DNA from 2 places in the Cellulosimicrobium sp. 4261 genome. Region 1 is predicted to be linked to the other one. Evidence: riboswitches for the same ligand, from Rfam matches in the RefSeq annotation. Region 1 holds a riboswitch; the other holds the start of a gene.

What was found. A riboswitch is a leader RNA that binds a small molecule or an ion and turns the genes downstream of it on or off. The one in region 1 is predicted to bind thiamine pyrophosphate.
Region 2: another riboswitch for thiamine pyrophosphate. It lies ahead of ABIE39_RS12610 (TenA family protein); the one in region 1 lies ahead of ABIE39_RS06945 (thiamine ABC transporter substrate-binding protein).

Annotation. Positions count from the first base shown of each region.
Region 1 covers NZ_JBEPOQ010000004.1:139,304-143,917, reverse strand. Annotated here, with positions in the region: gene ABIE39_RS06955 (ABC transporter permease) at 1-440, opposite strand, end outside; gene ABIE39_RS06950 (ABC transporter ATP-binding protein) at 437-1,207, opposite strand; TPP riboswitch at 1,514-1,618, shown strand; gene ABIE39_RS06945 (thiamine ABC transporter substrate-binding protein) at 1,701-2,792, shown strand; gene ABIE39_RS06940 (ABC transporter permease) at 2,842-4,554, shown strand; gene ABIE39_RS06935 (ATP-binding cassette domain-containing protein) at 4,554-4,614, shown strand, end outside.
Region 2 covers NZ_JBEPOQ010000009.1:40,979-45,592, forward strand. Annotated here, with positions in the region: gene ABIE39_RS12605 (helix-turn-helix domain-containing protein) at 1-384, opposite strand, end outside; gene ABIE39_RS12610 (TenA family protein) at 499-1,251, opposite strand; TPP riboswitch at 1,242-1,370, opposite strand; gene ABIE39_RS12615 (VOC family protein) at 1,457-2,383, shown strand; gene ABIE39_RS12620 (hypothetical protein) at 2,532-2,657, shown strand; tRNA gene ABIE39_RS12625 (tRNA-Leu) at 2,829-2,902, opposite strand; gene ABIE39_RS12630 (NAD(P)/FAD-dependent oxidoreductase) at 3,054-4,544, opposite strand.

The sequences.
Region 1 (4,614 bases):
TCGCGGGGTGCGCGGCCGTCGACCACCTGCGGGCCGGGGTCGCGGGGGTCGTAGGCGACGCCGATGCTCGGCGCCTGGCTGCCGAGGACCGCGGTCCCGTCTGCACCCACGAGCACCGCGGGACCGCTCACCTCCGGGAGCGCGAGCGCGACGTCGTCGCGCGCGCCGAGGTCGCGCGCCAGGTCCGCCGGGACGAGGCTGCGCGCACCGCCGACCTGGGCCGTCGCCGACATCAGCGCGTCCCCGGCCGACACCGCGCCGCGCACGTACGCGTCCGCCTGGACCGACGAGGCGACGATGCCGTCGAACGTGGTCGCGAGCATCGCGCGCAGCGCGAACGTGCCGGTCACGAACGCGACGCCGATCGTCACCGCGAGGACCGAGAGCACGAGCTGCGCGCCGTGGGCGCGCACGCCGCGCAGCGCGATCCGGCCCATCATCGGGCGGCCGCCGTCGTCGGTGCCGGGGTGGCGTGCGCCGGGGCCGACGCGGCGGGCGTGAGGGAGCCCAGCGTGTCGAGGACCGCCTGCGGCGTGGGGTCGTGGAGCTCGGTCACGAGGCGGCCGTCCGCGAGGAAGAGCACCCGGTGGGCGTACGACGCGGCGGTCGGGTCGTGCGTGACCATCGCGACGGACTGGCCGAGGTCGTCCACGGACGCGCGCAGGAAGCCCAGGACCTCCGCGGCGGCGCGCGAGTCGAGGTTCCCCGTCGGCTCGTCCGCCAGCACGATCGCGGGACGCGACACGAGCGCCCGCGCGCACGCGACGCGCTGCTGCTGCCCGCCCGACAGCTCGGCGGGCCGGTGCCCCAGGCGGGGGCGCAGGCCCACGGCGTCGACCACGCGGTCGAACCACTCCCGGTCGACGGGACGGCGGGCGATCGCGAGCGGCAGCACGATGTTCTCCTCCGCCGTGAGCGTCGGCACGAGGTTGAACGACTGGAAGACGAACCCCAGGCGCGTGCGCCGCAGGCGCGTCAGCCGGCGCTCGCTCATCGCGGAGACGGTCTCTCCGTCGACGACGACGGTCCCCGCCGTGGGGGAGTCGAGCCCTGCGAGGCAGTGCAGGAGCGTGGACTTCCCGGACCCGGACGGGCCCATGATCGCGGTCAGCCGACCCTTCTCGACGTCCACGTCCACGCCGTCGAGCGCCCGGACCGCGGCCTCGCCGCGCCCGTACGTCTTCACCAGCCCGCGCGCGGTCGCGATCGCGGGTCGCGCACCGTCCTCAGCGCCCTCAGCGGGCGCGCCCTCGCGCGGGGTGCTCCGCTGTGCCGCACCTGTCGTCGTCACGTCCTCGTCCGTCCTCTCGTCGTGCCCCTGCCGGCGCGTCGTGGCTCACCGCGCCGCGTCGTGTCCTGGTGGCCGCCGGGCTCCCGGCGGCCGTACCGACCCTCCCGCGACGCGCACGCCCGCGGCATCGGGGACGAGCCCCGAGCCGCCCCTGGTCCGCGGTCGCCCGTGCTCAGGGTCCTCTCAGGGGACTCTCGGGGTGAGGGGCCGGTGTAGGCTCGCGGTGAACGACAGGGGAGCTCCTGGAGGAGCTGAGAGTGCGGACCACCGCAGACCCTCGAACCTGATCCGGTTAGCACCGGTGGAGGAAGTCGGGAATCTCGATCACCTGCTCGCGCGGTCCGTCGCGCCCACCCGGCGCGCGGCTCGTCGGGCCGGTGGACCCCTCCTGAACGTCCAGGGAGGACACATGCAGCACACGACCACCGTCGCCCGCCGCGGCCGGGCCCTCGCGACCGGCGTGGGCGCGACGCTCGCGCTCCTCGCCCTCGCGGCCTGCTCGGGGGGCGACGGCGCCGGGGGCGACGACGCGTCGTCGGGCAGCGGGGGCACCGTGACTCTGGTGACCCACGACTCCTTCGCGGTGAGCGACGACGTGCTCGCCGCGTTCGAGGAGGAGAGCGGGCTCACGGTCGAGCAGGTCGCGCCCGGAGACGGCGGTGCGCTGGTCAACCAGCTGATCCTCACGAAGGACTCGCCGCTCGGCGACGTCGTGTTCGGGATCGACAACACCTTCGCGTCGCGCGCCATCGACGAGGGCGTCCTCGAGCCGTACACGCCCGCGGACGTCTCGGAGTCCGCGGCGTCGTACGCGGTCGGCGACGGCGGCGAGCTCACCGCCGTCGACCTCGGGGACGTGTGCGTCAACGTGGACCACACGTGGTTCGCCGACGCGGGGATCCCCGAGCCCGTGACGCTCGAGGACCTGGCGAAGCCCGAGTACCGGGACCTCCTCGTCGTGACCAACCCCGCGACGTCGTCGCCGGGCCTCGCGTTCCTCCTCGCGACCGTCGGGGCGTTCGGCGAGGACGGCTGGGAGGACTACTGGGCGGACCTGCGCGCCAACGGCGTGAAGGTCGTCGACGGCTGGTCGGACGCGTACTACGTGGACTTCTCCGGCTCGGAGGGCGCGGGCCCGCGCCCGCTCGTGCTGTCGTACTCGACGTCGCCCGCGTTCACGCTCACCGAGGACGGCTCCGCGTCGACCACGGGCGCCCTGCTCGACACGTGCTTCCGCCAGGTCGAGTACGCGGGCGTGCTCGCGAACGCGAAGAACCCCGAGGGCGCGCAGCAGCTCCTCGACTTCCTCGTGAGCGAGACGTTCCAGGCCGACGTCGCGGACCAGATGTACATGTACCCGGCCGACGACTCCGTCGCGCTGCCCGACGGCTGGGCCGAGCTCGCGCCGCTCGCCGACGAGCCCTTCGAGGTCGCGCCCGCGGACGTCTCGGCGCACCGCGACGAGTGGATCAAGGCATGGACGGCGACGGTCGTCGACTGACCCCCGGTCCACGAGCGACCACGGCTCTACCTCGCGGGGGAGAGCCGTGGTGAGGGGTCGGGAGGTCCGGCGGGGCGGCGTCGGGCGCGGGGTGCTGTGGGGTCTGGCGGCGGCCGTGCCGCTCGCGTTCCTCGGGGTGTTCTTCGCGTGGCCGGTCGTCACGCTCGTGGCGCGCGGGTTCGTCGGGGACGACGGCGGCCTCGACCTCTCGGGGTTCGCGGAGGTCTTCTCCGAGCCCCGCACGTGGCGGATCGTCGGCCTCACGCTCTGGCAGGCCGTGCTCGGCACGGCGCTGTCGCTGCTGCTCGGCGTGCCCGGCGCGTACGTGCTGTACCGGTGCCGGTTCCCCGGGCGGCGGGTCGTGCGCGCGCTCGTCACGGTCCCGTTCGTGCTGCCGACCGTCGTCGTCGGCGTCGCGTTCCGGTCGCTGCTCGTGCAGGGCGGCCCGCTGGGGTTCCTGCAGCTCGACGAGACGTTCGCGGCGATCGTCGTCGCGCTCGTGTTCTTCAACTACTCCGTGGTGGTGCGCACGGTCGGCGGGCTCTGGGAGCACCTCGACCCGCGCGCCGAGCAGGCCGCGCGCGCCCTCGGCGCGACGCCGTGGCGCGCGTTCCGCACCGTGACGCTCCCGGCGCTGACGCCCGCGATCACGAGCGCCGCGTCGATCGTCTTCCTCTTCTGCGCGACGGCGTTCGGCGTCGTGCTCGTGCTCGGCGGCATCCGCTACGGGACCATCGAGACGGAGATCTGGATCCAGACGACCCAGTTCCTCGACCTGCGCACCGCGGCGGTGCTGTCGGTCGTGCAGCTCGTGGTCGTCGCGGCGGCGCTCACGGTCGCGAACCGCACGCGGGCCCGGCGCGAGCGGGCCCTGAACCTGTCGTCCTCGGCGTCGTCCGCGCACCCCCTGCGCCTGTGGCGCGACGGCCGCCCGACGGGCGACCTGGCGCCCGCGGCGCTCACCGCGGCCGTGGTCGTCGTGCTCGTCGGGCTCCCGCTCGGCACCCTCGTGGTGCGCTCGTTCCGTGTCCCGGGCGGCGGCTGGGGCCTCGACAACTACGCGAACCTCGGCACCACGGGCGGGCGCAACGCCCTGTCCGTCACCGTGTGGGAGGCGGCGGGCAACTCGCTGCGCACCGCCGCGCTCGCGACCGTGCTCGCCGTCGTGGTCGGCGGACTCGTGGCGCTCGTCGTGTCCCGGCGCCCGCGCTCGCGCGCGGGTCGGCGCGCGATCGCGGTGCTCGACTCGGTGTTCATGCTCCCGCTCGGGGTCTCCGCCGTGACGGTCGGGTTCGGGTTCCTCGTCACGCTCGACCGGCCGCTCGGCCTCGACGTCGACCTCCGCACGTCGGGGCTCCTCGTGCCGATCGCGCAGGCGGTCGTCGCGACGCCGCTCGTCGTGCGCACGGTCCTGCCGACGCTGCGCGCCATCGACCCGCGCCTGCGCGAGGCCGCCGCGACCCTCGGCGCCGCGCCCGGGCGCGTCTTCCGCACGGTCGACGGCCCGATCGCCGCCCGGTCGCTCGGGCTGGCGGTCGGGTTCGCGTTCGCCGTCTCGCTCGGGGAGTTCGGCGCGACGTCGTTCCTCGCCCGCCCGGACAGCGCGACCCTGCCGGTCGTGATCTTCCGGCTCATCGGCCGCCCGGGTGCCGAGAACTACGGCATGGCGCTCGCGGCGAGCGTCGTGCTCGCGCTGCTCACCGCGACCGTGATGCTGCTCGCCGAGCGGTTGCGCGGCGACCGACCCGGAGGAGAGTTCTGATGGTGCAGACCGACCCCGCCCCCGCGCGCACGGGCGCGCCGGAGCCGTCGCGCCCCGGCC
Region 2 (4,614 bases), on a different contig from region 1:
GTGCCGCGGCGCGGAGAGGGCACCCCGCTCCCGCGCGGAGGACAGCACGCGGACAGGTGCGAGCGGCCGCAGCTCCTCGCCCGTGCGGGCGACGAGGTCGACGAGCCGCAGACCGAGGGCGCCGCAGACGGCGGCGAGGACCTCGGAAGACGCCTCCTTGCGCCCGCGCTCCACCTCGGACAGGTAGGCGGTGGAGACGCGCGCGGCGGCCGCGACGTCCACGAGCGTGCGCCCCTGCGCGAGCCGCGCCCGCCGCAGGATCCCGCCGATGACGTGGCGCAGGAGGGGTTCCGCCCGTCCGCCCGTCCGGGACCGGGGGCGCGGCGTCACCACGTCCGGCACCGCATCGCGCACCCCGTCCGGCACCGCGCTCGTCGCGTCCATGCGATCACGCTACCCGCGGCCCACCCGGGTGCCGAGGCACCCGGGCGGTCATCTGCTGCTGGCGTAAGGCCGGGCGCACGGCGCGACGGTCGGCCGCGGGCCCGGCCGGACGGGTCACCAACCCTCGAGCGACCAGGCCATCTGCCAGAAGCGGATCTCGTGGCGGCAGCTCAGCTCGAACGCGCGCTCCATGCGCGCGCGCTCCGCCTCGCCCGCGTCCGCGGCGAGCGCGTCGAGGCGTGCGCGCAGGTCCGTGAGGACGTCCTCGGTGCGCTCGGCCGCGTAGAACTGCCACCAGCCCGCGAGCGGGTGGTCGTCGCCGAGGGCGCCGGGCGTCGTCTCGCGCTCGCCGAGCCAGAAGCGCCGCGCGGACCAGATGTAGGTCCACGGGCACGGGAGCAGCGCGGCGAGCAGCACGCCGAGCGAGTCGCGGCCGGCCGCCGTCATGTGGTCCACGTAGGCCTGCGCGCTCGGCGCGAGGCGGTGCGTCTGCGCCTCCTCGTACGTCACGCCGAGGAAGTCGCACATCGCGTGGTGCGCGTGCGACTCGTCGTCGAGGAGGAAGCCGGCCTTGTCGTGGAAGTAGGCCGCCCACGACCGGTCGGGCGCGAGGGCCATGCCGAGGCCGTAGCAGCGCAGGTAGGCCGTGAGGTACTGGTGGTCCTGGCCCACGTAGTGGCGGACCGCGGCGGGCTCGACGGAGCCGTCGCGCAGCCCGGCCAGGAAGGGGTGGTCGTAGAACGTCTCGAAGAGGTCCGCGTACCGGCGGGCGAGGTCGGCGGTGAAGCCGGTCTCCTCCTGCCGGACGAGCGCGGTCGGGTCGTCCGCGAGGACAGGGTTCAGGGTGATGGCAGCAGGCGTCGTCATGCCCACGTTCCTCCGCTCGTGCTAGCGAGATCAGGTTCGACGGGTCCGGGCGGCCGTACCGCTCGTCTCAGTCCCTCGGCCCGGGCCGTGGCCCGGGCGGGACGCCCCGCGTGGTTCGCGCCGACCCTAGCAAGGACGGCGCCGGTGCGGGAGCCCTCGCCGCGGTGCGGGAATATAGTTGTAGCAACAACAAGTTGGAGCAGACATGACCACGAGCACCCCGGGCGCGCCGACCGACCGCCTCCTGTCCCCGTCCACGAGCATGGACGCCGTCACGCTGCGCGTGGGCGACCTCGAGCTCATGACCTCGTACTACACGGGTGCGTTCGCGCTCGCCCCGCTCGAGGAGCGGTCGCGCGGCGCCGAGGTGCACCGCGTGCTGGGCCGCGGGCGCACACCCATGCTGCGCCTCGTGCACACCCCCGGGCTCCCGCCCGTCGACCCGCGCCAGGCCGGCCTGTTCCACACGGCCTTCCTGTTCGACGACGGCCCGAGCCTCGCCGCGACCGTCTACCGCGCCGCGCAGGACCGCCGCGGCACGTTCGTCGGGTCGAGCGACCACCTCGTCAGCGAGGCGTTCTACTTCACCGACCCCGAGGGCAACGGCGTCGAGCTCTACACCGACCGCCCCCGCGAGACCTGGGTGCGCGAGCACGGCCAGATCCTCATGACGACGACGTTCCTCGACCCGAACGACTACCTGCGCACGCACCTCGACCAGGAGACGTTCGACGCCGGACCCTCGCTCGCGGGCCGCGTCGGCCACGTGCACCTCCAGGTCGGCGACGTGCCGACCGCCCACGCCTTCTACGTCGACGCCGTCGGCTTCGAGGCGACGCTCACCGGGTACAGCGGGGCTCTCTTCGCGTCCGCCGGCGGGTACCACCACCACGTCGCGATGAACGTGTGGAACAGCGCGGGTGCCGGGCCCCGCGCCGCGAGCCTCGGGCTCGGCGACGTCGCCGTCACGGTGCCGGGCCGCGAGGACCTCGACGCGCTCGTCGCACGGCTCCGCGCGCGCGGGCTGGAGCACGCGGACGACGGCCGCTCCGTCGTCGTGCACGACCCGTGGGGCACGCGCGTCACGCTGTCCGTGCCGGGGACGACGACCGAAGAGCTGCTCGCTCGCTGAGGCCCGCCGGCCCGGGGCCGGCGCGCCGGGACCGTCGCAGGGGCACGGCGCACGGGCACGGCGCGGGGACGGGCGTGGAGACGGGACACGGAGACGGGACACGAGGCGCACGATGGGAAGACCCGCCCGAGCGCACCGAGGAGCGACCGTGTTCCGCAGCCTCTTCCCCGTCCTCACCGTGGCCGACCTCGACCGGTCGCTGGTCTTCTACCGCGACCTGCTGCGCGGGACGGTCGAGTACGCCTTCCCCGACGCGGTCCGCCCGTCTAGGTGAGCCACCCGCGGACCAGCCGTGGGGCGAGCGCGTCGCACGCGTGCAGGACCCGGACGGCACCGTCGTGGTCCTCGGCCAGGAGGCCGCTCCCCCGGCCGAGCCCCAGGGCCCGACGGGGCTGTCCTAGCCCGCGGGCGCAGGCGCCGCGGAGCCAGCTCCCCGCCGGCACGGTGCCCCCACCGGGACTCGAACCCGGAACACGCCGGGTTTAAGCCGGCCGCCTCTGCCAGTTGGGCCATGGGGGCGCGGGCCGAATCTACCGCGAGCGCGGAGCTCCCCGGGCCCGTCGGCACGACGGCCGCCCGCGCGGGACCCGGACGCGCCGAGGGGCGAGCCGCACGCGCGGCTCGCCCCTCGGCGTCGGGCACGACGGCCGGGCCAGGCCCGGCCGCGGCCTCAGGAGGCCTTCGCCGCCGGCGTCCGGTCGTCGGCGTCGACGGTGCCCGCACCGGACTCCGCCGCGGCCGCCGAGCCCTGCGCGGTCTGCTTGACCGGGTCGCCGTCCTTCTTGGGCGGGACGGACGCGGCGCGGAACTCCGCGCGCGGGTCGTGCAGCGAGCCGAGCGAGACGAGCTCGCGGCCCATGAGGAACTGGCCGATCCAGCCGATGAAGATGCGGATCTTGCGGTTGCCCGTCGGCATCGCCATGACGTGGTAGCTGCGGTGCATGAGCCACGCGAGCGTCCCGCGGAGCTTGAACACGCCGAACAGCTCCGCGACGCCCTTGTACAGACCGAGCGACGCGACCGTACCGACGCTCTTGTGGCGGTACTCGACCGGCGGCTCGCTGTGCAGCTCGAGCGCGAGGTTGTCGGCGAGGCGCGTGGCCTCGCGGATGGCGTGCTGCGCGTTCGGCGGGCAGAACTTGCCCGGGTTCAGCACGTCCGGGACGGCGGCGCAGTCGCCCGCGGCCCACGCGTTCGGCACGACGTTGCCGTCGGCGTCCGCGACCTGGAGCGTCGGCAGCACCGTGATGCGGCCCAGCTTGTCGACCGGGAGGTCGGATGACTCCTTGAGGACCGGGTTCGCCTTGACGCCCGCGGTCCACACGATCGTGTCGGAGTCGAACTCGACCCCGGTCGAGGTGACGACGTGGCCGTCCACGCACGACGACAGGAACGTGCTGAGGTGGAACTCGATGCCGCGCTTCTTCAGCTCGTCGAGCGCGTACTGCGCCATGGGCTCGCTGAGCTCGGGCAGGATGCGGCCCGCGCCCTCGATCATGACGAAGCGGAGGTCCTTCTCCTCGATCGTCGCGTAGTTGCGCGTCGCGTAGCGGGCCATGTCCTCGATCTCGGCCAGCGCCTCGATGCCCGCGAACCCGCCGCCGACGAACGTGAACGTGAGCATGCGGCGACGCAGCTTCTCGTCCCACGTGGACGACGCGACGTCCATGCGGTTGAGCACGTGGTTGCGGACCGCGATGGCCTCCTCCACGTTCTTGAAGCCGATCGCGTTCTCCGCCAGGCCCGGGATGGGCAGCGTGCGCGACACCGAGCCGAGGCCGACGATCAGGTGGTCGTACGTGACCGAGTAGTCGTCGCCCTCCTCCGGGTGGATCGTCACGCGGCGGTCGGTGTGGTCGATCGCGACGACCTTGCCCTGGAGCACGTCGACGCCCTTGAGCGCACGGCGGTGCGGCGCGACGACGTCGCGGCCGTCGATCGAGCCCGCGGCCGCCTCGGGGAGGAAGGGCGCGTACGTCATGTACGGGCGCGGGTCGACGACGACGATCGCCGCCTCGCGGCGACCGAGCTTCTTGCGCAGTCGGCGCGCGGCGTACAGACCCACCGAGCCGCCGCCGAGGACGACGACGCGGGGCACCTTGCGGGGCCGCGGCGAAGCGGTCTGGGCACGGCTGACCGAGGTCAGGTCATTCTGAGGCATGGTTCCAGAGTATTACCGGTTGCGGCACAGGCGAGCCGGAGCGTCCGCCAGACGGGCGTGACGCGCCCCA